One region of the Aquabacter albus genome, then DNA from elsewhere that is predicted to be linked to it. Evidence: predicted binding sites of a transcription regulator. Region 1 holds the regulator's gene; each other region holds the start of a gene.
The links. Region 1 encodes LexA, which represses DNA repair genes until DNA is damaged. Its sites were predicted from a motif close to TGTTCNNNNTGTGTTCNG; they were not measured.
Positions count from the first base shown of each region.

Region 1 (9,550 bases):
ACCAGCTCCACGCCTTCCATGCCGGTGAGGGTGAGGCCCTCTATGTCAGCGGGCCCTTCGGCATGCCGCTTCACGAGATCGATGAGTTCATCCGTCATGGCGCGATCCTAGCTCTTCCTGCGGCGATCTCCAGTGGGATTGGAGGATTAGGCAAGTCTCCTGGATCTTCCGGCAAGCCGTCCGAGGGGAGAGGGGATACATCCCTCCCATCCACTTGGAGGATCAAGCATGACCACGGAAACCAGGATCGCCCTCATCACCGGTGGCAGCCGCGGGCTCGGCCGCAATGCCGCTTTGAGCCTCGCCCAGCGGGGTGTGGACGTCATCCTCACCTATCACTCCCGTCGCGCGGAGGCGGACGCCGTCGTGACGGAGATCGAGGCGCAGGGGCGCAAGGCAGCGACGCTGCAGCTCGATGCGGGCAATGCCGCAAGCTTCGAGGCTTTCGCGGCCGCGGTGAAGAAGACCTTGGCCGCCGTCTGGAGCCGCGACCGGTTCGATTTCCTCGTGAACAATGCCGGGATCGGCATCCACATGCCCTTCGCCGAGACCACGGAGGATATGTTTGACGAGCTGGTCAACATCCACCTGAAGGGCACTTTCTTCCTCACCCAGAGGCTGCTGCCCCTCATTGCGGATGGCGGGAGCATCGTGAACCTCTCCAGCGGGCTCGCGCGCTTCACGACGCCGGGCTTCTCGGCCTATGCCGCCATGAAGGGCGGCATCGAGGTGCTGACCCGCTACATGGCCAAGGAACTGGGCCATCGCGGCATCCGGGTGAACACCATCGCACCGGGGGCCATCGAGACCGATTTCGGCGGCGGCGTGGTGCGCGACAATGCGGAGAGCAACCGCCAGGTCGCCGCGGCCACCGCCCTTGGCCGGGCCGGTCTGCCGGACGATATCGGCCCGATGATCGCGGCCTTCCTCGGCGAAGAGAACCGCTGGGTGAACGGGCAGCGCATCGAGGTGTCGGGCGGCGTTAATCTCTGACCGGCAATCTCTGATCGGAACGGGGGCGGACCATCCGCCCCCATTGCGCCCGCGCGCGGGGCGGGCTAACGCTTGCGCCCGATGAATGCCGTCGCCCACACCACCCGCACCGCCATCTATGCCGGATCGTTCGATCCGCCCACCAACGGGCATCTGGACGTGGTGCGCTCCGCCTGCCGCCTCGCCGACCGGCTGGTTCTGGCCGTGGGCATCCACCCCGGCAAGGCGCCGCTCTTCACCCCGGCCGAGCGCCTCGCCATGTTGGAAGAGGTCTGCGGCCCGGTGGCAGCAGAAGAGGGCACCGCCCTCGACGTGCTCACCTTCGACAATCTGGTGGTGGAGGCGGCGCAGAACACCGGCGCCGGCCTGCTGATCCGCGGCCTGCGCGATGGCACCGATCTCGATTATGAGATGCAGATGGCCGGCATGAACGGCACGCTCGCGCCTGACATCCAGACCGTCTTCCTGCCCGCTTCCCCCCGCGTGCGCCCCATCACCGCCACTCTGGTGCGGCAGATCGCGGCCATGGGCGGCGACGTCTCCGCCTTCGTCCCGCCGGCGGTGCTCGCGCGCCTGAAGGCCAAATTCCCGAAGAGGGCCTGAGCCCAGGCGCCCCACCAAACTTGACCGCGCTTAAGGGTGCGGCAGCCCAAGGAGAGCTTCATGCGCAGTGTCTTCGGCCGCATTTCCGGCGGCATCGTCCTCGCTTTCGCGCTCATGGTGGCCGCAGCCCTGCCGGCCGCCGCCCAGGCCCAGGCCAAGCCCGATCCGGAGAACACGCTCTATCTCGACACCACCTATGGCCGGGTCGTCATCGCCCTGCGGCCGGATCTTGCGCCCAAGCACGTGGAGCGGCTGAAGCTGCTGTCCCGCGAGGGCTTCTACAACAATGTGCCGTTCCACCGGGTGATCGACGGCTTCATGGCCCAGACCGGCGACGGCCAGTTCGGCAACGGCACGGGCGGCTCGAAATATCCGAACCTGCCGGCCGAGTTCACTAGCACCCCGTTTGTGCGTGGCACGGTGGGCATGGCCCGCTCTTCCGCACCCAACAGCGCCAATTCGCAGTTCTTCATCTGCCTCGACGCCGCGCCGTTCCTGAACGGCCAGTACACGGTGGTGGGCGAGGTGGTCTCGGGCATGCAGTTCGTGGACAAGATCAAGAAGGGCTCGCAGGCCAATAACGGCACGGTGAGCACCCCCGACCGCATCGTGAAGATGCAGGTGGCGGCGGACGCGAAATAGCGCGCCGCCTTGTTCAAAGCGCGAGAAGCGCTTTCCGGTTTCCTCCCACCAAAGGAGCAGCCCCATGGCTGACGAAGTGATCGTCCTCGAAACCACCAAGGGCGAAGTGGTCATCGGCCTCCGGCCCGACCTCGCGCCGGGCCACGTGGCCCGCATCAAGGAGCTGGTCTCCGAGGGCTTCTATGACGGCGTGCCGTTCCACCGCGTCATCGACGGCTTCATGGCGCAGACCGGCGACCCGACGGGCACCGGCATGGGTGGTTCGGGCAAGAAGCTCAAGGCCGAGTTCAACAAGCAGCCCCACACCCGCGGCACGGTCTCCATGGCCCGCGCGGCGAGCCCCGATTCGGGCGACAGCCAGTTTTTCATCTGCTTCGGCGATGCCCGCTTCCTCGACAACCAGTACACCGTGTGGGGCGAGGTGATCTCGGGCATGGACAATGTGGACCAGATCAAGCGCGGCGAGCCCGTGCAGGATCCCGACAAGATCGTCTCGGCCAAGCTCCAGCCCAAGGGCGAGTGAGCGTCAAAGCCTCTCGACCCTTTGAAAGTCAAAATGCCCAGGCTCTGCCTGGGCATTCTTGTTTGTGACGACCCGTTTCCGAGCTGGTCGATCAATAGCGCCGCATGAGCCCGATGAGCCGGCCCTGGATGCGCACGCGGTCTGGGCCGAAGATGCGGGTCTCGTAAGCGGGGTTGGCGGCTTCCAGGGCCACGGAAGCGCCTTTCTTGCGCAGGCGCTTGAGGGTGGCTTCTTCCTCGTCCACCAGCGCCACCACGATATCGCCCGTGTCCGCCGTGTCGCATTTGCGGATGAGCACTGTGTCGCCGTCCAGGATGCCGGCCTCGATCATGCTGTCGCCGCGCACTTCCAGGGCGAAATGCTCGCCCGTGCCGAGCATTTCGGGCGGCAGATTCAGCGTGTGGCTGCGGGTCTGGATGGCGGAGATGGGAGAGCCGGCGGCGATGCGGCCCATGACCGGAACCGTGACGGTGGGGGCGACATCCTCGTCTTCCGCCATGGGGCGCACGCGGCCAAGACTGCCCTCGATGACGCTGGGCGAGAAGCCGCGCCCGGCGCGCGGAGAGGCAAGGCCCGGCGCCACGCTGTCCGGCAGGCGCACAACCTCCAGCGCCCGCGCCCGGTTGGGCAGGCGGCGGATGAAGCCGCGCTCTTCCAAGGCGGTGATGAGGCGGTGGATGCCCGATTTGGAGCGCAGGTCCAGCGCTTCCTTCATCTCGTCGAAGGAGGGCGGAACGCCCGTCTCCTTCAGGCGCTCATGAATGAAGCGCAGGAGGTCGTACTGCTTGCGTGTGAGCATGGCCGCCCCGTTCCTTCCGGCTCCCAGACCGCTGCCAGCTCGGTTAAGAGCCGTGAAACAAATCGAGAACAAGCATTAGCTGTTCCTTTTGTGTTCCGCAAGCATGAACATGGCGTAAATGCGCCGTCAGGCCATGAAAGCTATAGCTTCGCAGGCATCGCCTGCGGCCCCGGCGGGGGCGTGGGCCTCGCGAATCAGGAGGCAGTCGGCCTCGGCGAGCGCCGAGAGCATGGACGAATCCTGCACCGGCAGGGGGGTCACGAGCTGCGCGCCGTCGGGGGCGAGGGTCATGCGGGCGCGCACATAATCGCGGCGCATGTCGTTGGCCTTCACATCCACGGCGAGGCGCGCGGGCACGCGCGCAGGGCCGGGCGCGGCGCCCTGGAGCGCGTTGAGCAGCGGCACCAGGAAGAGCAGCGAGCAGACATAGGCCGAGACGGGATTGCCCGGCAGGCCGAGGACCCGCAGGGCCTCGCGCCGGCCGAACATCAGGGGTTTTCCCGGGCGCAGCGCGATCTTATGGACGGCGAGGGAAACGCCCTCCTCGCGCAAGGCCGGCGCCATGAGGTCGTGCTCGCCCACCGAGGCGCCGCCGGAGGTGACGAGGAGATCGTATCCCCCCTCGGCCGCCCGGCGCACGGCGGCGCGGGTTGCCTCCATGGTGTCGCCCACGAGGCCGAGGTCGAACACCTCGGCGCCGGCTGCCCGGGCCAGGGCGGCGATGCCATAGACGTTGGAGACCACCACGTCCGAGGGGGCGCCGGTGCCGGCACCGGGACGCACCAGCTCGTCGCCGGTCTGGAGGATGGCGACGCGCGGCCGGCGGCGCACCGGCACGAAGGCGTGGTCCGCCGCGGCCGCGAGCATGACCGTGCGCCCGTCCAGCCGGCAGCCGGCACGCAGGACGGCGTGTCCGGCAGTAAAATCGAAGCCGGCCTTGCGGATGTTGCGGCCGGGGGCGGTCGGCTCCACCACCGTAACCGTGTCGCCGTCCCGCGTGGTGTTCTCCTGGATCACCACCGTATCGGCGGCGTCCGGCACCAGCGCGCCGGTGAAGATGCGCGTCGCTTCCCCTCGCGCGATCCGGCCCGCGAAGGGCCGCCCGGCGGCGGATTCGCCGATCACCTTCAGCGCGGCGGGGAGGGCTTCGATGTCGGCAGCCGCCACCGCATAGCCATCCATGGCGGACATGTCGGCGGCCGGCTGGCTGCGGCGGGAAATCAGGTCTTCCGCCAGCACGCGGCCATGGGCGTCGGCGATGGCGACGGTCTCGGCGGGCAGGGGCGTGACGTCGGCCAGGGTCAGCGCCATGGCCTCGTCGACGAGCATCAGAGCCATGTCAGCCTTCCGCGGTCCAATGGCCGGAGCGCCCGCCGGACTTCTCCAGCAGCCGCACGCCTTCGATGCGCATGCCCCGGTCAACGGCTTTGGCCATGTCATAGATGGTGAGGCAGGCAACGGAGACGGCGGTGAGCGCCTCCATCTCCACGCCCGTCTGGCCGGAGGTGCGCACCCGCGCAGTCACCACGAGGCCCGGCAATGCGGCATCGGGCGAGATCTCCACCTCCACCTTGCTCAGCATCAAGGGGTGGCAAAGGGGGATCAGCTCGTGGGTGCGCTTCGCCGCCATGATGCCGGCAATGCGCGCGACGCCGAGCACATCGCCCTTCTTGGCATTGCCGGAGAGGATGAGGTCCAGCGTTTCGGCGGCCATCTCGACGCGCCCTTCGGCCAGCGCTTCGCGCGTGGTGATCTCCTTGTCGGAGACATCCACCATGCGTGCGGCGCCGGAGGCGTCGAGATGGGTCAGGGTGGCCATAAGCCTTACTTCGCCCGCTTCCAGGTCTGGGTCTCGCAGAAGGGCACGATCACGCAGCCGCGCACCTTCAGCGTGCTGTCGCCTTCCAGCGTGAGGGTGGCGCTGTAGGTCTTGCCGTCGTCGGGATTATAGATCTTGCCGCCGGTCCAGTTGCCGCCGCTGCCGGTGAAGCCCTGGAGCATCATGAGGCCCTTCAGGGGGCGGCTGCGCAAAGCGGCATCGGCATTTTTAGAATCCGTCAGCGCGGGATTCGCCTTGATGTCGTCCGAGGTGATGAGACGTCCGCACACGGAAGCGCCGCAGGCGGCGATTTCCACCACGCCGTCATCGGTGGGGGTGAGCCAGGTGCCGGTCACGTCGGCCGCGAAAGCGGGCATGGCAATGAGGGACAAAACCGCTGCCGAAAAGGCTGCCCTGCGCATTATCGTCTCCTGAAACGACTGTCGGATTCGCCTCCAGGCGAGGCGGCGCACTATGGCAGGCCGGCGGTACCTCTCCAAGAGGCGGGAAGCGCCTTATGCCGCAAGCAGCGCGCGCGTCGCCGCTGCGACATCGTCTTGCCGCATCAGGCTCTCACCGACCAGGATGGTGCGGATATCGACCTTTGCGAGGCGGGAAACGTCGGCGGGGGTGAAGATGCCGCTTTCGCCGATGCAGATGCGGTCGGACGGTACCTTGGCGGCAAGCCGCTCGCTGGTGGCGAGCGTGGTCTCGAAGGTGCGCAGGTTCCGGTTGTTGATGCCGATGAGCGGGCAGGGCAGGGCCAGCGCGCGGTCCAGCTCGGCGTCGTCATGCACCTCCACGATGGCGTCCATGCCCCATTCGGTGGCACAGGACAGGAGGTCGGCGGCCAGCGCGTCGTCCACGGCCGCCATGATGATGAGGATGCAGTCGGCCCCCCAGGCACGGGCTTCGGGCACCTGATAGGTGTCGTGCATGAAGTCCTTGCGCAGCGCCGGCAGACCTGTGGCGGCGCGGGCGGCGGTGAGGAATTCCGGCGCGCCCTGGAAGGAGGGGCCGTCGGTGAGCACGGACAGGCAGGCCGCGCCGCCGGCCTCATAGGCGCGGGCGAGGGCCGGCGGGTCGAAATCGGCGCGTATCAGCCCCTTGGAAGGGCTCGCCTTCTTCACCTCGGCGATAAGGGCGGTGCGGCCTTCGGCCAGAACGCTGCGCAGCGCGCCGGAGAACGGGCGCACGGGAGAGGCGGCGCGGGCGGCGGCTTCCACTTCTGAAAGGGGAAGGGCGGCCTTGGCGGCGGCGATCTCTTCGCGCTTATAGGCTTCGATGCGGGTGAGGATATCGCTCATGACGCGAGCTTTTCCGAAACGTGGACAAGGGTTTCCAGCCGCGCGCGCGCGGAGCCGGTATCGAGGCTCGTGGTGGCCATGGCGACGCCCTCGGTGAGGTCTGCCGCGCGGCCGGCGATGAGGAGGGCGGCGGCCGCATTGAAGATGGCCACGTCGCGATAGGCGCCGGGCTCACCGTCCAGCACTGCCCGCAAGGCGAGGGCATTGTGCGCGGCATCGCCGCCCTTCAATGCGCCGGGCGCGGCGCGCTGAAGGCCCACCAGTTCGGGGGCGATCTCGAAGGTGTGGATGTGTCCGTCTTCCAGCGAGGCCACATCGGTCGAGCCGGAAATGGTGATCTCGTCGAGGCCATCGGAGCCGTGCACCACCCAGGCGCGCTCGGAGCCCAGGGTCTTCAGCACCTCGGCGAGCGGGGTGAGCCACGCCTTGGAATAGACCCCCACCATCTGGCGCGTCACGCCGGCCGGGTTCGAGAGGGGGCCCAGGAGATTGAAGATGGTGCGCGTGCCCATCTCCACGCGGGTCGGCCCCACATGCTTCATGGCGGGGTGGTGGGCCGGGGCGAACATGAAGCCGATGCCGGCCTCCGCGAGGCAGCGGGAAATGCCCTCGGGCGAAAGGTCGATGCGCACGCCAAGCGCCGCCAGCACGTCCGCCGCGCCGGATTTGGAGGAGAGCGCCCGGTTGCCGTGCTTCGCCACCGGCACGCCCGCGCCGGCAACGATGAAAGCGGCGCAAGTGGAGATGTTGTAGGAGCCGGAGGCATCGCCCCCCGTGCCCACCACATCCACCGAGCCTTCGGGCGCTTCCACGGGCAGCATCTTGGCGCGCATGACGGAGACCGCGCCGGCGATCTCCTCCACCGTCTCGCCGCGCACGCGAAGGCCCATGAGCAGCGCGCCCATCTGGGAGGGGGTCGCCTCGCCGGACATCATCTGGTCGAAAACGAAGGAGGCTTCGTCGCGGGTCAGCGCCTCGCCTAAGGCGACCTTGGAAAGGAGGGAGCGGAACTCAAGCATCCGTCAGCCCCTCCGGCCCTGGTTGAAAGCGGTGGCGATCTCCAGGAAGTTGCGCAGCAGCGCGTGCCCGTTCTCGGAGGCGATGCTCTCGGGATGGAACTGCACGCCGTGCACGGGCAATGAGCGGTGGGCGAGGCCCATGATGAGGCCGTCGTCCGTGTGCGCCGTGACTTCCAGCACGTCCGGCAGGGTCGCGCGCTCCACGATCAGCGAATGGTAGCGCGTCGCCTGGAACGTGTGGTTGAGGCCGCGGAACACGGAGCGGCCCTCATGATGGATCTCGGACATCTTGCCGTGCATGGGAATGGGCGCGCGCACCACGTCGCCGCCGAACACCTGGCCGATGGCCTGGTGGCCGAGGCACACGCCGAACAGCGGCACGTCCGCGCTGGCGCGCTGGATCAAATCAAGGCAGATGCCCGCCTCGCTCGGGGTGCAGGGGCCGGGGGAGATGACAATGGCGTCCGGCTTCTCGCCGAGGATCGCCTCCACGTCGCGCGCATCGTTGCGATGCACGGTGACGGTGGCGCCCAGCTCGCCGAGATAGTGCCAGAGATTGTAGGTGAAGCTGTCGTAATTATCGATCAGCGTGACAGCGGTCATCTTGGCTCCAGAATGTCGGCCCCAGACCCGGCGGATCCGGGCGGCGCGCTCGCGCTCATTCCCCTTGCGAGCCGCGCCCCGACTTAATCCTTCCAGGACGGTGCGGCAAGCGTGGGGTGCAGAAGAGGCCCAGGCGCCGGTTCCGCGCGACATTGCTCCTGAGCCAAGCCCGCATGTAGTTTGCTTGGCACGGGCGAAGGGAGAGCGCATGTGTCCGACAGCTTGCGGGGTATTCGCCTGTTCGTAGCGGCGTATGAAGAACGCTCGTTCACCGCCGCGGCAAGGCGCGAGAATGCGACCCAGTCCGGCGTTTCGCAGCATATCCGCAGGCTGGAGGAAACGTCTGGGGTCCAGCTTTTCTCGCGCGGGACGTCCAGCGTCAGCCCGACGCCGGCGGGAGACGGCTACTACAAGAAATGCCTGGAGATCCTGCGCGTCCACGAGGAAGCGAGCGCGATCCTGGAGCGCTATGGCCGCGGCTTCGTCGGCGAGATCAAAATCGGCCTGATGCCGACGCTCAGCAGGCGCGCGCTCGCGCCGGCCCTATCCCGCTTCCTGGAATCGAATCCGAACATCGTGGTCCGGGTGAACGAGGCCGAGAGCGCCATCCTGACCGAGGCCGTCCAGGCCGGGGATCTCGACTTCGCGGTGGTGCCGGCATTCGATAGCCCCATGGGCCTGAGGGTGAGGCGCCTGCTGCGAACACCCGAGGTCCTGGTATCCTCGAAGGCATCGACGCTCGAGCCCATGGCGCCGGTGCGCCTGCGCGACCTGGGACCCATGAAGATCGTGGTGCCCCAGAACCAGAACACCCGCCGGACCACGCTGGAAACCTATTTCGTCTCCTCCGGCGCCCAGATCGAGAGGTTTGTCGAGCTCGATGCCATCCTCGGCACTCTGGACATGGTGCTTTACGGCAACTGGCTGACCATCCTTCCCGGCGTCATGTTCACCCCGCTGAACAATCAGGATCGCTTCACCGTCAATCCGCTGTGCGATCCGCCCTTGTTCACCGAACTGGTGGTCATCGAGCCCGCCCGGCGATCCATGCAGGTGGCCGCGGAAGCATTCTCCGAACTGCTGAAAGCGGAAACGGAGCGGATCAACTCCATCTGGGACGGCATCTTGCGGTAGCCGCGGCCCCGCTTCGACAATCAGCCGACAGCGCCAAGGCGGTCTTTCAGGGCTTCGATGTTCCGGGCGGGATTGTAGTCCTGGCTCAGCTTGCCGTCGCCCACCGGG
Region 1 is NZ_JBDZDT010000005.1:102,720-112,269, forward strand. It holds gene ABLE91_RS13190 (AraC family transcriptional regulator) at 1-98, opposite strand, end outside; gene ABLE91_RS13195 (SDR family NAD(P)-dependent oxidoreductase) at 229-993, shown strand; gene coaD (pantetheine-phosphate adenylyltransferase) at 1,075-1,596, shown strand; gene ABLE91_RS13205 (peptidylprolyl isomerase) at 1,657-2,238, shown strand; gene ABLE91_RS13210 (peptidylprolyl isomerase) at 2,303-2,761, shown strand; gene lexA (transcriptional repressor LexA) at 2,853-3,560, opposite strand; gene ABLE91_RS13220 (molybdopterin molybdotransferase MoeA) at 3,687-4,898, opposite strand; gene moaC (cyclic pyranopterin monophosphate synthase MoaC) at 4,900-5,379, opposite strand; gene ABLE91_RS13230 (DUF2147 domain-containing protein) at 5,385-5,801, opposite strand; gene trpC (indole-3-glycerol phosphate synthase TrpC) at 5,895-6,686, opposite strand; gene trpD (anthranilate phosphoribosyltransferase) at 6,683-7,705, opposite strand; gene ABLE91_RS13245 (anthranilate synthase component II) at 7,709-8,308, opposite strand; gene ABLE91_RS13250 (LysR family transcriptional regulator) at 8,519-9,442, shown strand; gene ABLE91_RS13255 (cupin domain-containing protein) at 9,463-9,550, opposite strand, start outside.

Region 2 (9,550 bases), on a different contig from region 1:
CTCGGCGCTGCGCTCCTTCGCGAGATGGCCGGCGGTCTTCTGGCTCTCCAGCACCGCCGGGCCCGAGCCGCCGCGATGGGCCGAGAGCAGCACCAGGGCCGGCGTGTCGGGATGGTCGTGCACATGCTTCACGGCAAGGAAACCGCCATTGGAATGGCCCATGATGATGGGCGCCTTGAAGCCCTGCTCCGCCATCCAGGCGGCGGCGATGGTGTTGTCCTCGATGCCCTCGGCTGTGGTCTGGAAGGCGGCGCCCTCGGCGGCGCGGCTGTTGCGCAGCGCGAGGATGTCGTGGCCGCGCCGGTTGAAGGCGAAGCAGGCATAGCCCATGGCGGTGAGCGCCGGGGGCAGGAAGCGCAACGCGCCCGTGTAGAAGTTCATGGTGTTGCCGTGGAACAGCAGCACCCCGCCGCGCACCGGGCCGGAATCCGGCTCGTGGAAAGCCCCGTCGAGGGGCGTGGTGGGGGTGGGGATGGTGACGAGCTGCGTACGCATATGGCCTCCCAATGGCGCCCTGAGGGCGCTGCTTCTTAACGCGGATGAAAGGGGTTCAGACGGAGGGGCGGGTGGGAACGAGAAGATCGATGAGGGTGCGGGCAGTATCGCGCAAAGCACCGGCATCGCCATAGACCCGTTCCATCACCGCGAGGCCTCGCGTGAATGTGACGACCATGCGGCTCGCCTCGTCCGCCGGCAAGGCGAGCGCGCCCTGCGCCCCCGCACGGGCGAAGGCGGCGGCCAAAAGCGCATCCAGCTCGTCCAGCAGCCCGCGCACCTCGGCCCGGATGCGCGCGCTGGTCTGCTCGCCCTCGGCGGCGGTCTTTGTGGTGAGGCAGCCCCGTGCCGGCCCGGCGGTCATGTTGGCGATGGCAATGTCGAAGAAAGCGGTGAGCGCGGCGCGGATGTCAGCCCCTTCCAGCACCTGCGCCGTGGCGGTGAGGAAGCGGGCCTCGTAGCGGCCGAAAGTGCGCAGGAACAGCTCTTCCTTGTCGCCATAGGCGTGATAGAGGCTGCCGCGCTGGACCCCGGTGGCGGAGGCGAGATCCAGCATGGAGGTGGCCTCATAGCCCTTCTGCCGGAAGACGGCTTCCGCCTTCGCCAGAACCTCCTCCTCGTCGAACCTGCGCACTCCGGCCATCGACCATCTGATCCTTGACAGCGGCGTCAAATTTGACACCCTTGTCAAGGATACAAGCTGCGCCGGCCCTGTCCAGGGCATCAGCACGAGGCGCATTGCGGGAGGCGAGGCATGATCGAGCTGCTCTACTGGACGACGCCCAACGGCCAGAAGGTCCTCATCGCCGTGGAGGAGCTGGGCCTCCCCTACACCATCACGCCGGTGAACATCTCCAAGGGTGAGCAGTTCAAGCCCGATTTCCTGAAGGTGAGCCCCAACAACCGCATCCCCGCCATGGTGGACCACGACCCGGAGGATGGCGCCGGCCCGCTCGGCGTGTTCGAATCCGGCGCCGTGCTGGAATATCTCGCCGACAAGACCGGCAAGCTCCTGCCCAAGGCACCGCGCTCGCGCTTCGAGGTGCTGCAATGGCTCTATTGGCAGATGGGGGGCCTTGGCCCCATGGCGGGGCAGGCGCACCATTTTGTCCAGTACGCCGCCGAGCGCCACGTCTACGCCACCGAGCGCTATGTAAACGAGGCGAACCGCCTTTACGGCGTGCTCGACCGGCGCCTCGCCGTCTCCGAGCATGTGGGGGGCGCCGACTATTCCATCGCCGACATCGCCATCTATCCCTGGATCTTCCGCCACGAGCGGCACAAGCAGAATCTCGACGACTTCCCGGCAGTGAAGCGCTGGTATGAGCGCCTCGGGGCGCGGCCCGCGGTGAAGAAGGCTTACGAGATCGCCGATGCCCTCAACACGGCGCCGAGCGTGAGCGAGGACTCCCGCGCCTTGCTGTTCGGCCAGACGGCCAAGCTCCCCTCGCTCGGCTGAGGCGCCGCCATGACCGCTCAAGCCCCCATCCGCATCTATGAACTCGCCGGCGCCGACCCGGAGGTGCGCTTCAGCCCCCATTGCTGGAAGGCCCGCATGGCGCTTGCCCATAAGGGGCTCGAGGCCGAGGGCATCCCCTGGCGTTTCACGGAGAAGGCGGAGATCGCCTTTTCCGGCCAGGGCCTTGTTCCGGTGATGGTGGACCGGGGCGACGTGGTGTTCGATTCCTGGCGCATCGCCGAATATCTGGAGGCGCACTATCCCGAGCGGCCCTCGCTGTTCGGCGGCGAGATGGGGCGCGCCATGTCGCGCTTCATCAATGGCTGGGCCGACACCACCGTTATGCCGGCCATTGCCAGGATCATCGTCCTCGACATCCACGACCGGGTGCATGAGAAGGACCGGGACTATTTCCGCGCCTCCCGCGAGAAGCGCTTCGGCATGGCGCTGGAAGAGGTGGTCGCGGATAGGGAGAAGCGGCTCGCGGACCTGTGCCAGGCGCTGACCCCCCTGCGCCACATGCTGCAGCACCAGCCCTTCATCTGCGGCGACGCCCCGGCCTACGCGGACTATTGCGCCTTCGGCATGTTCATGTGGATACGCTGCATAAGCCCCGTGGAAGCCCTGGAGCCCTCCGATGCGGTCCATGCCTGGCGCGAGAGGCTGCTGGACGCGTTCGGCGGCTTCGCCAGGCGGGCCCGCACCACCGGACCGAGAGGCAATTAGTGGATATGATCGGGTGGATTAGGCATCATAATTTGAGTTTATGCGGCACGCTCCCCATGTTGCGGGAAGCCCGGTTGACCGAGGATTTTCCGCGTGAGCCACCCGCCGCCCGACATCGACACCATCGCGCCCATCCTGCCGCGCCACCTGCGCGACGTGCTGGGCTCGTTCACCACGGGCGTGGTGGTGGTGACGACGCTTGGTCCGGGGCGGCGGCCCATGGGGCTCACCATCAATTCCTTCAACTCGGTCTCCCTCGACCCGCCCTTGATCCTGTGGAGCCTCGCCTTGACGGCGCCGAGCCTTCCGGCCTTCCGGGCGGCGGACAGCTTCGTCATCAATATTCTGGCGGAGCACCAGGAGGATCTCGGCCGGCGCTTTGCGACGCCCTCCCTGGACAAGTTTGCGGGCGTGGATTTCGAGACCGGCCTCACCGGCGCCCCGCTGCTGAAGGATACGGCCGCCCATCTGGAATGCCGCGTCTATGCCCGCTATCCCGGCGGCGACCATGAAATCTATCTCGGCGAAGTGGTGGCGCTGCAGGATCGCGGGCACCCGCCTTTGGTCTATCATCGGGGCGCGTTCTGCCGGATCCGGGGACGGGACTGAGGCACTGGTTCCTCAGGCCCCGTCGCGCTTTCCCACGCGGGCGGATGGCGGAGGAGGCGAGCGTTGGACGTAAGCGGGGCGGAAGCGGACACGGCCGTGAATGATGCCCCGAGGACGCGCCGCCGCGTGCTGGCGGCGGGCGTCGCGGGCAACGTGCTGGAATGGTACGATTTCGCGCTCTACGGCTATCTCGCGCCCATTACCGCGGCCCATTTCTTCCCCTCCAGCGATCCCATGGCCTCGCTGGTGGAGAGCTATGCGGTCTTCGCCCTCGGCCTTTTGGCCCGGCCGCTGGGCGGCCTGATCTTCGGCCATATCGGCGACCGCTTCGGGCGCCGCCATCTCCTGACCCTTTCCGTGGCGCTGATCGCGCTTCCCACCTTCCTCATGGGCCTTCTGCCCACCTATGAGAGCATCGGCATTGCCGCGCCCATCCTGCTTGCCGCCCTTCGCCTCATCCAGGGGATTTCCGCCGGAGGGGAGTTTTCGGGCTCCATCATCTTCCTCGTGGAGCATGCGCGGCCGCACCGGCGCGGGCTCTATGGCAGCGTCGCCAATTTCGGCGCCATGGTGGGCGGGCTTCTGGGCGCCGGCTGCGGCTGGCTGGTGGCGGCGTCCCTCACCCCGGAGGCGATGCAGGAGTGGGGCTGGCGCCTCCCGTTCCTCAGCGGGATCCTCGTGGGCTTCTTCGGGTTGTGGATGCGCATGGGCCTGCCCGAGCCGCCGGCCTTCGCCGAACTGGCGGCGGCCGAAGCCCTGGAGCGCCAGCCGATCCGTGCCGCATTGCGCACCCAGTGGCGCCCCATGGCGCTCTCCGCCGGCCTCAACTGGGTGGCCTCGGCCGGCTATTACATCGTGTTCGTCTGGTTCGTGAGCGACATGACGGCGAATGGCATCGCCTACAGCACGTCGCTCGCCATCGGCACGCTCGGCCTCATCGCCGGCCTCACTGCCACGCTCGTTATGGGCCATCTGTCTGACCGCGTCGGCCCCAGGCCCATGCTCATTTACGGGTCGGTGGTGACGGCTGCCCTCTCCGTGCCCCTTCTGGCGCTGGCGTCCACCGGCACGCTGCTCGCCGCCACGCTCGCCCAGTTCGGCCTCGCCCTCCTGGTGGCGATCTTCCTCGGCACGTTGCCGGCGGTGTTCGTCTCGCTGCACGACGTCGCCATGCGCTGCACCGCCTTGTCGCTCGGCTACAACATGGCGCTGGCGATCTTCGGCGGCACCGCGCCCCTGGTGGCGACGCTGCTGGTGCAGGGCACCGGCTGGTCCGCGGCCCCCGGCCTCTATCTCGCGCTCACGGCGCTGGTGTGCGGCGGGCTCGCTTTTCTTTTACCGAGGGAAAAGCGGGGCTGGCCGATGGTTCAGGACCGTTGATCTAACGGTCGTCCTCGTGACCGCTCTAACGTGGGGCGCGTACCGGCGAGGCCTTGGCGCCGGTGACGGCCTTGGTGGCGATCCAGATGAGATGCCGCGCCCCGCCCGCCTTTCCGTTCGCGCGGACCTTGACCTCATCCACGCCGAACCCCGCTTTGCGAAGGCGGAGCGTGAAATCCCGGTCCGGTGCCGACGACCACACGGCCAGCATGCCGCCGGGGCGCAGCGCCGTGCGGGCGGCGTCCAGGCCCCGCGTGTCGTAGAGGCCGTCATTGGCCGCGCGCGTCAGCCCGCCGGGACCATTGTCCACATCCAGAAGGATCGCGTCATAGGCTGTCTGCCCTGAGCGTATCAGGCTGCCGACATCGCCTTCGAACAGGCTGACGCGCGGATCGGTCAGGCTGGTCCCGAAAATCCCCGCCATGGGCCCGCGCGCCCAGCTGATGACGGCCGGCACCAGTTCCGCGACCACGATCTCGGCATCGGCCCCGAGTTCGGCGAGCGCCGCGCGCAGGGTGAAGCCCATGCCAAGCCCGCCGATGAGCAGCCGCGGCTTCGGGCGCTGTCCAAGCCGCTCGCAGACGAGGGCGGCCAGCGCTTTCTCGGATCCGCTGAGGCGGCTGTTCATCAGCTCCGTGGCGCCGGACATGATGGAGAATTCGTCTCCCCGCTTCATCAAGCGGAGCTCGCCGAGCCCATCGGGCACTTTCGCGGTATCGAGCAGGATCCAGGGAATCACGGGGCAACTCGTTGGCCGATGGTGCGCATCGCCTTTCATTGGACCGAAAAGCGCGGTTCGCCCAGTCCCTGGGATCGATGGACCACAAATGTCATGCGGCCCGGAGCATCGGCCGGGCAACCGCATCGGCCTGGAGCCTTTCGATCGCTCCGGCGCGGCGCCGAAAGCCCAGCCCCTCAAGCCGCCATCCGCGTCCGATCCGTCAACGCCCGATACGCCAGCGCCTCCGCCAGATGCCGGCGCCCCACGCTCTCCGCCCCATCCAGGTCCGCCAGCGTGCGCGCCACCTTCAGCACCCGGTGATAGCCGCGGGCCGAGAGGCGCATGGCCTCCGCCGCGTCGCGCAGCAGGGCCGCGCCGGCGGCGTCGGGGCTCGCAACCGCTTCCAGCAAGGGGCCGGAGGCGACGGAATTGGTGCGCACGTCCGGCCGGTCCAAAGCGGCATAGCGCTCCACCTGGAGGGTGCGGGCGGCGGCGACGCGCGCCGCCACGTCCCGCGAGCCCTCCGCAGGCGCAGGAAGGACGAGGTCGGCGGCGGTCACCGCCGGCACTTCCAGGTGGATGTCGATGCGGTCGAGGAAGGGCCCGGAGAGGCGCGCCTGATAGTCCTCGGCGCAGCGCGGCCCGCGCTTGCAGGTGAAGCCCGGCTCCCCTGCCTTCCCGCAGCGGCACGGATTCATGGCGGCGATGAGCTGGAAGCGGGCGGGATAGGTGACGCGGTGGTTGGCGCGGGCGATCAGCACCTCGCCCGTCTCCAAAGGCTGGCGCAGGGAATCCAGCACCTGGGGCGAGAATTCCGGCAGTTCATCCAAGAATAGCACGCCGTGATGGGCGAGGGAGACCTCGCCCGGCTTCGCCTTCATGCCGCCGCCCACCATGGCGGCCATGGAGGCGGAGTGGTGCGGCGCGCGAAAGGGGCGGCGGTCCACCAGCGCACCGTCCTCGATGGCCCCGGCCACCGAGGCGATCATGGAGACGTCCAGCATTTCCGCCGGCGCGAGCGGCGGCAGGATGGAGGGCAGGCGCTGGGCCAGCATGGATTTTCCCGCGCCCGGAGGCCCCACGTACAAGAGATTGTGCCCTCCTGCGGCGGCGACTTCCAATGCACGCTTGGCGGTCTCCTGGCCTTTCACGTCGCGCAGGTCCGGCAGCATGTCAGGCCCCTTGCGCATGCGTGGGTCGGGCCGCGCCAGCACCTGCCGGCCGGTGACGTGGTTCGCCAGCTGGATCAGCGAGAGCGGGGCTAGGATGTCCATGTCCGGGCTCGCCCAGGCGGCTTCCGCCCCGCAGGCGGCGGGGCAGATGAGGCCGTGGCCGCGCGCATTGGCGCCGATAGCCGCTGGCAGTACCCCCGCCACCGCCGCGATGGACCCGTCGAGCCCCAATTCCCCCACCACGGTGAAGCCGTTGAGGCAGTCGGCGGGAATGGCGCCGATGGCGGCCATGAGCCCGAGCGCGATGGGCAGATCGTAATGGGAGCCTTCCTTGGGCAGATCGGCGGGTGCGAGGTTGATGGTGATGCGCCGGGCCGGCAGCGCGAGCCCGGAGGCAATCAGCGCCGCCCGCACCCGTTCTTTCGCCTCGGTCACCGCCTTGTCAGGCAGGCCGACGATCGTGAAGGCAGGCAAGCCCGGGGCGACATGCACCTGCACGTCCACCGGGCGCGCCTCGACCCCCTCGAACGCGACCGTCGCCACCCTCTGGATCACGCCAGCCTCCCTCAACCCTGAGTATGTAAGGCTACCCGAGTGCCGCAAGGGGAGCAAGAACATATTAAGAACATTAGGCGGCGAACAGTGATTCCCATCGGCGTCCGGCCGTTCTAGGCTGGCGGGAAAGCCGGGAGGGGCAGATGGGCGCGACGCGGTTCCGCTGGGTGGTGATCTTCCTGCTGTTCGCCATAACCGTGGTGAACTATGTGGACCGCGCCGCCATCTCCTACGCTATTCCGCTGATGGAGCGGGATCTCGGCCTCTCGAAGGCTGATGCCGGCACAATCCTCGGCGCCTTCGGGCTCGGCTATGCGGTGACGACGCTCCTGGGCGGCTTCGCGGTGGACCGCTATGGCGCCCGCCTCGTCCTCACCCTGGCCGCCGTGCTCTGGAGCATCTCCATCGGCCTCACCGCGGCGGCCACCGGCTTTTTCGCACTTTATGCAGCGCGGGTACTGCTGGGCGTCTCGGAAGGACCGAATTTTCCCGCCCTCACCGGCGCGGTGAGTCGCTGGCTCGCCCCGGAAGAGCGGGCCACCGCGCTCGGCAATGCGCTGGTGGCGGTGCCCATCGCGCTCGCCATCGGCGGGCCCATCGTCACCCAGCTTCTCGGCGCACTGGACTGGCGCTGGACCTTCGGCGTGCTGTTCGCACTCTCCATCGTCTGGGTGCCGCTCTGGTTCCTCCTGTTCCGGGACGATCCGGCGCAGTCGCCGCACGTGAACGCCGCCGAGCTCAGCCATATCCGCGAAAGCGGGCCTGCGGCGCCGTCCCATGCGTTGCTGAAGCTGCCGGAGGGCGCGGTCATCCGGAAGCTGCTCACCAACCGCACGCTGGTGGTGAACTATTGGGCTTTCTTCGTCTTCGGCTATTTCCTGTTCTTCTTCATGACGTGGCTGCCCAGCTATCTGGAGCAGGTCTACAAGCTGAACCTCGCCACCGTGGGGCTCTTCACCGTGCTGCCCTGGCTCACCGCCGCCGTGGCGCTATGGGCGCTCGGGCGCTGGTCTGACCATCTGCTGAAGACCACGGGGCGGCTGCGGATCTCGCGCACCTATCTCATCGCCGGCACCCAGCTCATCGCCGCGCTCGCCGTGATCCCGGTGGCATTCGGCCCCAGTCTCGGTGTCGCCATCGCCTGCATCACGGTGGCGGTGGCCGCCTCCATGGGGGCGAATGCGGCTTATTATGCGGTGAACGTGGACATCGTGCCGGCGCGGGCGGCAACCGCTTTGGGCATCATGGATTTCGGCTTCGCCATTTCCGGTTTCCTGGCGCCGGCGCTCACGGGCTGGGTGCTGGGCCTGCGCGGTTCGTTCGCCGACTGCTTCCTTCTGATGGCGGTTCTCGCCCTTTCATCCGTGGTGCTGGTGTTGGCGTTTCACCACCCCGATGCGGACAAGGAGACCGCGTGAGGCTTATGGCCCCTTTATGGACGCCGGGCGGAATGCCGATGGCGCCATTATGCGGGGCGGGAGGAAGAAAGGGGTGAAAGGAGACACCCCATGCTCGCCAGGAATGAAGCATCGCATGACGTAACGAAAGACGGAGGGCATCGCCACCCGGTGCACAGCCTGAAGTATGCCGCCACCCAGGCTTTGTGGTTTTCTCCCCTTATTCTTGCCGTGATTGTGCTGCGCTACGCCATCGCAGCGATGTAAGCTTAGAGCGGGGCCGGATCCATGACAGCGGACCGGTTCCGCGTTTTTGCCCCGGAGGCCCCCATGCAGAGTTCCCAGGCGCGCGCCGCCACCATCCAGGATCTGGTGGCGAGCCAGTTCGGCCCCCAGGCCGAGGCTTATGTCACGAGCGCGGTCCATGCGAAGGGCGAGGACCTGGAGGATCTGGCGAAGCTGATCGCCGGGCGCGGCGCAGCCCGTGTGCTCGATCTCGGGTGCGGCGGCGGGCATGTGAGCTTCACCGTCGCGCCCCATGTGGCGGAGGTGGTCGCCTATGACCTCTCCCCCGACATGCTGAAGGCGGTGGTGAAGGAGGCCGACGGGCGGGGGCTGCGCAATATCATTCCCGTGCAGGGCGTCGCGGAAGACCTGCCGTTCCCGGAGGCGAGCTTCGACTTCGTGGTCTCGCGCTACAGCGCCCATCACTGGCGCCATCTGCCCTCGGGCCTCGCCCATGCCCGCAGCGTGCTGAAGCGCGGCGGGCGCGCCATCTTCATGGATGTGGTGGCGCCCGCCAATCCGCTCTTCGACACGTTCCTGCAGAGCGTCGAGCTGCTGCGCGACCCCTCCCATGTGCGCGATTATTCGGTCGCTGAATGGACACGCGCGGTGCAGGCGGAGGGCTTTCAAGTGCAGAGTGTGGTGGAGCGCAGGCTGCGGCTCGAATTCGTGTCCTGGGTCACGCGCATCGCGACGCCGGAACTGCACGTGGCCGCCATCCGCTCCCTGCAGGAGAAGGCGTCCGAAGAGG
Region 2 is NZ_JBDZDT010000004.1:354,065-363,614, forward strand. It holds gene ABLE91_RS11345 (alpha/beta hydrolase) at 1-495, opposite strand, end outside; gene ABLE91_RS11350 (TetR/AcrR family transcriptional regulator) at 551-1,138, opposite strand; gene ABLE91_RS11355 (glutathione S-transferase N-terminal domain-containing protein) at 1,250-1,954, shown strand; gene ABLE91_RS11360 (glutathione S-transferase family protein) at 1,964-2,680, shown strand; gene ABLE91_RS11365 (flavin reductase family protein) at 2,774-3,289, shown strand; gene ABLE91_RS11370 (MFS transporter) at 3,386-4,669, shown strand; gene ABLE91_RS11375 (polyamine aminopropyltransferase) at 4,695-5,408, opposite strand; gene ABLE91_RS11380 (YifB family Mg chelatase-like AAA ATPase) at 5,585-7,117, opposite strand; gene ABLE91_RS11385 (MFS transporter) at 7,261-8,535, shown strand; gene ABLE91_RS11390 (hypothetical protein) at 8,626-8,781, shown strand; gene ABLE91_RS11395 (class I SAM-dependent methyltransferase) at 8,845-9,550, shown strand, end outside.
Region 2: ABLE91_RS11380 (YifB family Mg chelatase-like AAA ATPase) is a predicted target of LexA. The motif match lies at 7,173-7,190, and genes of this name have one in related genera.

Region 3 (9,550 bases), on a different contig from region 1:
CCATCCTGGGCGGGACGCTCCTTCTCTACGGGCTAATGGGCCTCAGCCAGGTGAACTTCCGCACGCCGCCGGCCTTGGAGCCCTATCTGTCCCCGATCATGGGCGTGGCATCGGGCCTCCTCACCGGCACCACGGGCGTCACGGTCATGCCGGTGGCGCCCTATCTGCAATCCCTTCACCTCGAGCGGGAGGATCTGGTCCAGGCCATGGGCTTTGCCTTCTCGCTGGGCACGTTCGGGCTCGCGGCGGCACTTTCCACCAAGGGCGCGCCCTTGACCGAGGGGAGCGTGGCGCTCGGCACGCTGGCGGCGCTCATCCCTGCCTTCGCCGGCATGGAGCTGGGCCGGCGGGTGCGCCAGAAGATTTCGCAGAAGGCTTTTCGCACCTGCTTCTTCGCGGGGCTGGCCCTGCTGGGCGCCAACACGCTGCTGCGCGCGGTCATCTGAAGCGCGCCCCGTCTTTCCCCCCACGGGGAAAGGGCGGAAGGCGGGCGGTGCCAAGAGCCCTGGCGCCGCCCCCTTCCGGACCCGTTTCTAAGAGCTGTCAGTCGTCGAGGCGGTGGATGTCGTGCACCACGATGGCGGTGTTCTTCGCGGGCTTCTTCAGCCAGTCGGGCCGACGCAAGGTCTTCAACGTGTCCTCGTAGCCGGACTGCCAATGGTCCCGCATGGAGGTGCCGGAGAATTCGTAATCCTTGAAATCCCGCTCGTAGGATTTCTCCTGATAGATCAGGTGGCAGATGTTCACCGGCCCGGATGCCTCGTACTCGGAGAGGATCTGGTTGTCCTCCTCGCTACGCAGCTGCTCGGGGATGCGCTGGAGCGCATCCGCGTGCTTGGAGCGCAGCATCTGGACCCGGCGGAAGAAGTCGGTGATGGACCTTGTGCGGCTGGAATAGCCGATGTCCTTCTGCCGCTCGACCACGTCCAGCATGTCCCGCGGCAGCTCGCCGCGCGAGGAGAACAGGTCCACCTGAAACACCAGCGCGCTCGGATGGTCCGGCTGGTCCAGCAGCCATTGGAGCGGGGTGTTCGAGACCACGCCGCCGTCCCAGTAATATTCGCCGTCGATGCGCACCCCGGGGAAGGCCGGCGGCAGGGCGCCCGACGCCATCACATGCTCGGGGCCGATGCGGTGGGTGGTGTTATCGAAATAGACGAAATTGCCGGTGCGGATGTTCACCGCGCCCACGGAGAAGCGCTTCTGGCCGCTATTGATCAGGTCGAAGTCCACGAGCCGCAGCAACGTGTCGCGCAAGGGCGAGGTGTCGTAGAAGGAGGTCGCGCCCTCCGCGCCGCGGGGCAAAAGCCAGGGGTTGGGGAAGCGCGGCTTGAAGAAGCCGGGCTGGCCAAGATTGATGGTGGCGAAGGCGCTCATCTGGTTGCGCATGGTGCGGAAATGGTCGCCGTCGGGCGTATAGGCCCAGATCTTGCGGCCCGAGATGGTGTTCCAGAATTCCCGCAGGCGCGGCACCCGGTTCTCCGGCGTGTTGCCGGCGATGATGGCGCAATTGATGGCGCCAATGGAGACGCCGGACACCCAGTTCGGCTCCGCGCCCGCAATGGACAGCGCCTCGTAGACGCCCGCCTGATACGCGCCGAGCGCCCCGCCGCCCTGGAAGACGAGGGCAACCCGGTCATAGTCGGACACGATATTGCGGATGTCGCTGGGAACCTCGCTTAGCAGCGTGCTCATTATTTCCCCTCAACCGGTTTGCCGCCGAAGCATGGCGCCTCGGCCGGCGTCATGCAATGCGCGGAACGCGGCGCGCCCTGCGGTGGTTCGTTTCGTGGCCGATCCCGGATCACTTGCCGTCGGCGAGATAGTCGAACATCACCTCGCCCATGCCCAGGGTGAGGTCGGCGCGCAGGTGCAGGGCCGAGACCACTTCGAGCACGGGCAGGCGGGCCACGTCGCAGATGACGTGGGGGTAGAGGCCGAGCGCGCCCGGGCCGACCCAGGCTTCCTTCAGCTGGACGTCCTCGAGATAATAGCGCACCAGCTCGCAGATGCGCGGGGTCGCGTCCACGTGCGGGATGATCTTGATCATGAAGTTGGGTGCCAGGAGCGCCTTCATGACCGTGTCCTTGTCCGCCGCTATGTGCTTGTAGCCCATGGAGGCTTCGGCGCAGAGCGTCTTGCCGTAATGGAGGCGGCCGACGAGAACGTCCTTCTCCACTTCCATCTTCGGGTGGGCATACTTCTTCGGGAAGCCCCATAGCTCGCGGCCGCCGGCAATGGGCGCCTCGTCGTCGAGATACATGGAGTGGACGTAGCCGCCCTCGACCCCGTTATACTTCACCGGGATCACCTGTCCGGTCTCGGTATAGTCGCCGAAGCCGGTGCTGTCGGGCATGCGGATGAATTCGTACTTCACCAGCGGCTCGAACACTTCGAGCGGCTCCGGCACCACGCGGCGCAGGGCCTCGATGTCGGTGCGATAGGTGATGATCATGAATTCGCGATCGAAGAACCGGTACGGCCCGCGGGGATAAGCGGGGTTGGTCAGCGGCATGGAATAAGCTGTGCGGCGCACGTCTTCGATCTTCATGGGATGCTCCCCTGATCCGGCCGGGCAGGTCTTCTCGCGGCTGCGAGATAAGATCAGGTTAGCCCATAGCTTTTCGCCGTGACAGCCCTGCGACGCACCAAGTGTGACGCAGGCCGGAGCCTAGAACGCCAACAATCCGCCGGAGCCTTTCGCGGTGCCGAAGGCCACCGCCCCGCCATCGGCCCGCCATGCGCCGCAGGAGACCGCCGCCCCGTCCGGCGCGCGCAGCAGGATCTCGGCGGCGTCGGGGATGCGCACCATGAGCACCATGCCGTCCTCATAGCCCACCGCCACCACCGGGTCCTTGGGGTGGCAGGCCACCATGGTCACGCGGCCGGTGGAGGAGGGAGCGATCATGCTCGGCTGCTTGCCCATGGGGCCGTCCTTGGCCTGGAATGGCCAGAGGATCGCCTCGCTCGACCCCGAGGAGGCGAGCCATTTTCCGTCGCTGGTGAAGGCGAAGGACTTCACGCGGGCGGGGTAGCCGGTCATGCGCATATGGTTGCCGTCCGCCAGCCGCCAGCCGTGCAGCGCCGGCTCCTGCATGGTGGTGATGACGAAGCGCGCGTCCGGGCTGAAGACGACGCCGAGATGCGAGCCCTTCCACGCGAAGCCCTCCGGCTTCACGCCCAGGGCGTTGGGGAACCACAGCGTCACGCCGCCATAATGGGCGATGCCGAGCCGCAGCCCCTTGGGCGCGAAGGCGAGCCCGCCCACGGTGGAGGGCGCATCGAGGCTGCGCCGCTCATTGCCTTTCGCCGGCATGAAATAGGCCGTCTTGCCGGTGGAATAGGCGAAGCTGTCGTCGGGGCCGAGGGCCACATGGTCGATCCAGCGGCCCTTGTGCTCGGCGAGCGTGCGCACCTCGCCGGTGGCGAGGAGCTGCTTCACCGTGCCGTCATCGCCGGCGGTGAGCAGCCGCTTTCCGTCCCCCGCGGTCTCCAGCACCACTCCGTCATGCAGCGTAACCGCCTGCGACGTCTCGCCCACCAGGGTGGCGCGGCCCTCATCCTCCACGAATGCGCAAATGCCGCCCACGAAGCGCGCGGCGGCAAGCCCGCTCTCGAAGGCGAACGTCTGGACCTTGTCGGTGAGGGAGGACGGAGCGGAGGTCATGGAATCTGGGACACCCTTGAACGCGAACGGCTTAGATAAGGCACGCTGCGGGATTTGTCGCGATGGGGTGGGGACGAAGATGTCACCATGGCCGGCTTGATCTGGGTAGCCTTCAGTGCGCCGTCTCGGCATCCCGCGCGTGCTCCGAAAGGTCGGAGATGGTCGGCACCGTGCCCGTGAGCGGGTTCTCCGGATCGTAGGCATAGCTCAGCGTCTCGAAGCGCATGGAGAGCGCGTCGATCATCAGCAGCTTGCCCACCAGCCCCTCGCCGAACCCGACAATGGCGCGGATGACCTCCAGGGCGGCGAGCGAGCCGGCGACGCCCGCGAGCGCGCCGAGAATGCCCGCTTCCGCGCAGGGCGCCACGGTGCCGGGCGGGGGCGGCTCGGGGAACAGGCAGCGATAAGAGGGGTTGGGCGTGCCGTCCGGCCCCACTTCGTGCGGGCGCAGGGTGGTGAGGGTGGCGTCGAAGGTGCCCAGAGCGGCGGTCACGAGCGGGCGCTTCGCCAGGGCGCAGGCGTCGGAGACGAGATAGCGCGTCGAGAAATTGTCGGAGCCGTCCACCACCACGTCCACGGAGGAGACCAGCGCCATGGCGTTGGAGGCATCGAGGCGGGTGCGGTGAAGCTCCATCTCCACGTGCGGGTTCAGGGCTTTAACGAAGTTGCGGGCGCTCTCCACCTTGGGCCGGCCGATATCCGGCGTGCGGTGGATCACCTGGCGCTGGAGATTGGAGAGGGAGACCTCGTCGTCATCCACCAGTACCAGCCGCCCCACGCCCGCAGCCGCAAGGTAGAGGAGCACAGGCGCGCCGAGCCCGCCGGCGCCCACCACCAGCACGCTGGCGGCTTTCAGCTTCTGCTGACCCGGTCCGCCCACGTCCCGCAGGACGATGTGCCGGGCATAGCGTTCGATTTCTTCGGATGAGAAGGCCATGGGCGTTATCTAGACACTAAGCCCGCCGATTTCATCCCTGCGGCGGCGGAAGGGATGTACCGGAGAGCTGGGCATAGATGCGCGCGAGCGAGGAATCATCGTCCCGCCCCATGCCCGACCCCGCAGCGGCGAGGTACATCTGGAGCGCGGCGGCGGCGAGCGGGACGGGATAGCGCGCGTCCCGCGCCATGTCGTGGATGATGCCGAGATCCTTCACGAAGATCTCCACGGCGCTGAGCGGCTTGTAGTCGCCCGCGAGCACGTGGGGCATGCGGTTCTCGAACATCCAGGAATTGCCGGCGGAGGCCGTAATGACCTCGTACACCTTCGCAAGGTCCAGCCCCTGCTTGGCCGCAAAGGTGAACGCCTCGCAGGCGGCGGCGATATGCACGCCGGCGAGGAGCTGGTTGATCATCTTGAAGGCCGCGCCCGTGCCCGGCGCATCGCCCAACTCATAGACCTTGGCGGCCATGGCATCGAGCGCCGGCCGGGCCTTCTGGAACGCGGCGTGGCTCCCTGAGGCCAGCACGGTGAGGGCTCCGGTGGCCGCCCGCGCCGCGCCGCCGGAAATGGGGGCGTCGAGATAGAGCCGGCCGGTGGCCTCCAGCCGGCCGGCGAGCGCACGGGCTTTCTCCGGGTCCATGGTGGCGCAGGAGATGAAGACCGCGCCCTCGGGCAGCGCCTCGGCCACACCTTCCGGCCCGAACAGCACGCTTTCCGTCTGGGCGGCATTTACCACCACGCTCACGGCGATGTCGGCGCCCTCCGCCGCCTTGGCCGCGCTCGGAGCGCCCTTGCCCCCGTCCGTCACAAACTGGCCGACCGCGTCCGCCGAGGGATCGAAGCCGGTGACATCGAGGCCGGCCCGCAGCAGCGAGCGGGCCATGCCGCCGCCCATGGAGCCAAGGCCGAAGACCGCCGCTTTCAGAGTGTCTGATGATGTCATGGCCGTGTCTCCCCGCCGCCTTCAGGGCGGCTGCGGGATCGTCGTCCCGCTTCATAGCCTTGGTAAGGCCGGAGCCGGCCGCCTGCCAAGGGTGTTCTCGGCGCCCGAAGCCGTCATGGCAGGCTCAACCCGGCCCTCTTGTGTGGGGCCGGATTGACGCATCGGAACTCTGCCGTGCCAGCACATATCCGCCCGTCAGCGCATAAAGGCGCACAGGCCAAAGGGCCGTTTTGCACACAAGAATCCGCTTCTGGGCTCCCGCCCCTCGCAATCCGGCCCTGCCGGTGCCATTTTGTTCTCGCACGAGAATCAGCGGCGAGGCGAGACGCGCGGTTGGCTAGTCCCCTGGAACAGAGAAAACACCTGACAAGCGAAGCGGCGAACCCGCCGGCCCTCAAGCCGGGCGGCATCGCCGAGCGTGCGCGCGCCGGCGGCGCGCCCTCCCGCTCCTATCTTTCCGGCCTCAACCCCGAGCAGCGCGAGGCGGTGGAGACCCTGGACGGGCCGCTCCTTGTGCTGGCCGGGGCGGGCACGGGCAAGACCCGCGTGCTCACCGCCCGCGTCGCCCATATCCTCTCACAAGGCCGTGCCTTCCCCTCGCAGATCCTGGTGGTGACCTTCACCAACAAGGCCGCGCGGGAGATGAAGGAGCGCATCCATTCCATGGTTGGCGACGCCGTGGAGGGCATGCCCTGGCTCGGTACCTTCCACTCCATCGGCGTGCGCATCCTGCGGCGGCATTACGAGCTGGTGGGGCTGAGAAGCGGCTTCACCATCCTCGACACGGACGACCAGGTCCGCCTGCTGAAGCAATTGTTGGCGGCGGAAAATATCGACGACAAGCGCTGGCCCGCCCGGCTTCTGGCCTCCACCATCGACGGCTGGAAGAACCGGGCCCTCTCGCCCGATAACGTGCCCCCCGGCGAGGGCTCGGCCTTCGCCAATGGGCGCGGGCAGATGCTCTATGCCGCCTATCAGGCGCGGCTGAAGGCGCTGAACGCGGTGGATTTCGGCGATCTCCTCCTGGAGGGCATCCGCCTGTTCCGGGAAAATCCTGAAGTGCTCGCGGATTATCACCGCCGGTTCAAATACCTGCTGGTGGACGAGTATCAGGACACCAACGTCGCCCAGTATCTCTGGTTGCGGCTCCTGGCGCAGGGCTCGAAGAACGTGTGCTGCGTCGGCGACGACGACCAGTCCATCTATGGCTGGCGTGGCGCGGAAGTGGACAACATCCTCCGCTTCGAGAGCGATTTTCCCGGCGCCAAGGTGATCCGCCTGGAGCGCAATTACCGCTCCACGGGCCATATCCTTGCCGCTGCCTCCCACCTTATCGCCAACAATGAGGGCCGGCTCGGTAAGACCCTGTTCTCCGAAGGCGAGGCGGGCGAGAAGGTCTCCGTCACCGGCTCCTGGGATTCAGGCGAGGAGGCGCGGGCCATCGGCGACGAGATCGAGGCGTTCCAGCGCTCCGGCCATCCCTTGTCGCAGATCGCCATCCTGGTGCGGGCCTCGTTCCAGATGCGCGAGTTCGAGGACCGCTTCGTCACGGTGGGCATGCCCTACAGGGTCATCGGCGGGCCGCGGTTTTATGAGCGGGCGGAAATCCGCGATGCGCTGGCCTATCTGCGGTGCGTCAACTCGGCAGCGGATGATCTCGCCTTCGAGCGCATCGTCAACGTGCCGAAGCGCGGCATCGGCGATGCGACCGTGAAGCAGGTGCACGACGTGGCCCGGGCCACCGGCATTCCGCTCCAGGAGGCCGCCCGCGCCCTGGGCGACAGCGAGGAGCTGAAGCCGAAGGTGCGCGCCACCATGCGCGGCCTCATCCAGTCGTTCGACCGCTGGCGCGAGCAGTCCCGCCACATGAGCCATACCGAGCTGGCCGAGATCGTGCTGGACGAGAGCGGCTATACCGAGATGTGGCAGAAGGACCGCTCCGCGGAGGCGGCGGGCCGGCTTGAAAATCTCAAGGAGCTGGTCCGCTCCATGGAGCAGTTCGAGAACCTGCAGGGGTTTCTCGAGCACATCTCCCTGGTCATGGACACCGACAACGGCGCCGGCGAGGACGCCGTGCAGATCATGACCCTGCACTCCGCCAAGGGGCTGGAGTTCGACACGGTCTATCTGCCGGGCTGGGAGGAGGGCCTGTTCCCCCACCAGCGCGCCCTGGACGAGCAGGGTAAGGCCGGCCTCGAAGAGGAGCGGCGCCTCGCTTATGTGGGCATCACCCGTGCTCGTCTCAGCGCCCGGGTCTATTTTGCCTCCAACCGGCGAATCCACGGCCTGTGGAATTCCACCGTGCCGAGCCGCTTCCTCGACGAACTGCCCGATGCGCATGTGCAGGTGGAGGAATCGAAGGGCGGCTTCGGCTGGGGCGGCTCCTCCTATGGCGGGGGCTCCTACGGCGAGAGCCGGTTCGACAAGGCCGCGCGTGCCGAGCCCTTCTCCTCCACCTATGCGACGCCCGGCTGGCAGCGGGCGCAGGCCGCGCGGGGCGGGGCATCAGGCGGCGGCTTTGCGGAGCGGGGACGGTCCTTCAGCCGGGGGGGAAGCGCCCCGGTCATCGAGGGAACGCTCATCGCCGCCTCGACCGGCGCGCCCTCGGCCTTTTCCCTGGGCCAGCGCGTGTTCCATCTGAAGTTCGGCTACGGACAGGTGGCCGGGATCGACGGCAATAAGCTCACCGTCCAGTTCGAGAAGGCCGGCGAGAAGCGGGTACTGGAAAGCTTCCTCGACAAAGCGTGAGGATTGGGCGCCGGGGGGATTTTTTGGTGCCGGGGCGTCATGTCCGCTTCCCTACGGCACCTAGCGGCTTTAGCCTCCCCAGCGGCTGACGCGTTTAAAAAACTGCTATAGAACGGTATTATAATGCGGAAAGCCGCTGCCGGACCGCAGCCGCTCGATTTTTGTGCCATCACCCATGCACTTGTCCAACTTTCTCCTGCTGTTCGCCGACATGGCGGTTTATTTCGGCCTGATGCTGGCGCTGTTCCGGGCCCGGACGGTCATCGGCATCGGCGGGCTGTTCTGCGCCCTCGGGGTGATGCATCTCACCACCGTTTATCTTTCTTCTTCCTTCTTCTTCGTCATGCCCTTCGGGCTCGGGCTCTCTCCCGGCTCGCTCGTGCTCTATGCGGGCTGCATGAGCATGCTTCTGCTGGTCTACATCCGCGAAGGGTTGTTTGCGGCGCGCCAGCCCGTCTACGGCCTGCTGCTGGGCAGCTTCCTGTTGACCATCATCGCCGCGCTGCTCGGCTTCGAGCATGCGCGGTTTCCGTTCCAACGGCCGGCAGACATTTCCTTCCTCAACCAGATGAGCGCGCTCATGCTGTGGGGCACGCTGCTGCTCTTCATCGAATGCGCCTTCATCTTCCGGTTGTTTGAATGGTTCATGCGCCGGTCCGGCCGCCGGCTCTGGCTGTCCGCGTGGCTGACGCTGGCGATCACCTGCACCTTCGACCAGCTCCTTTTCTTCCCGGCTTTGCATTTCGCTTTCGGCGTGCCGCTCGCGGTGGGCCTCGGCGGCTGGATCGGCAAGGTGCTCGCCACGGGTTTCTACGCGGCGCTCCTCGTCTTCTATCTCCGCCATGTGGAGGGCGTGCCCATGCGTCCCGGCCGCGCCGCCATGCGCTTCTCCGAGGTGAGCCTGCGGCACGATCCGGTGACGGGGGCGTTCCACAGGGCGCGCTTTGACCAGCTGGCGCTGGACCTCGTGAGCGTCAGCGTCTCCACGGGCCGGCCCTTGACCCTGATGCTGGTGGATGTGGATCCACCGTCCGCCTGCGGGTCCCAGGCGGACCGGGCCGGGCAGGTCCTTCGTCTGGTGGCTCAGGCCATCAGCGAAGGGCTGCGGGCCGGAGATTATGTGGTCCGGTTCGACGGCAACGCCCTGGCGGTGCTGGCACCGGGCCTGCCGCACCAGGCCGCTGTCCAGGTTGCCTCCATGATGCGGCAGAGGATCGAGGGCATCAGCGAACTGCCCGACGGCATCGCTCCG
Region 3 is NZ_JBDZDT010000004.1:336,811-346,360, forward strand. It holds gene ABLE91_RS11280 (sulfite exporter TauE/SafE family protein) at 1-446, shown strand, start outside; gene ABLE91_RS11285 (patatin-like phospholipase family protein) at 544-1,695, opposite strand; gene ABLE91_RS11290 (acetoacetate decarboxylase) at 1,805-2,551, opposite strand; gene ABLE91_RS11295 (WD40 repeat domain-containing protein) at 2,672-3,667, opposite strand; gene moeB (molybdopterin-synthase adenylyltransferase MoeB) at 3,780-4,604, opposite strand; gene ltnD (L-threonate dehydrogenase) at 4,636-5,550, opposite strand; gene ABLE91_RS11310 (ATP-dependent helicase) at 5,896-8,298, shown strand; gene ABLE91_RS11315 (GGDEF domain-containing protein) at 8,480-9,550, shown strand, end outside.
Region 3: ABLE91_RS11310 (ATP-dependent helicase) is a predicted target of LexA. The motif match lies at 5,833-5,850, and genes of this name have one in related genera.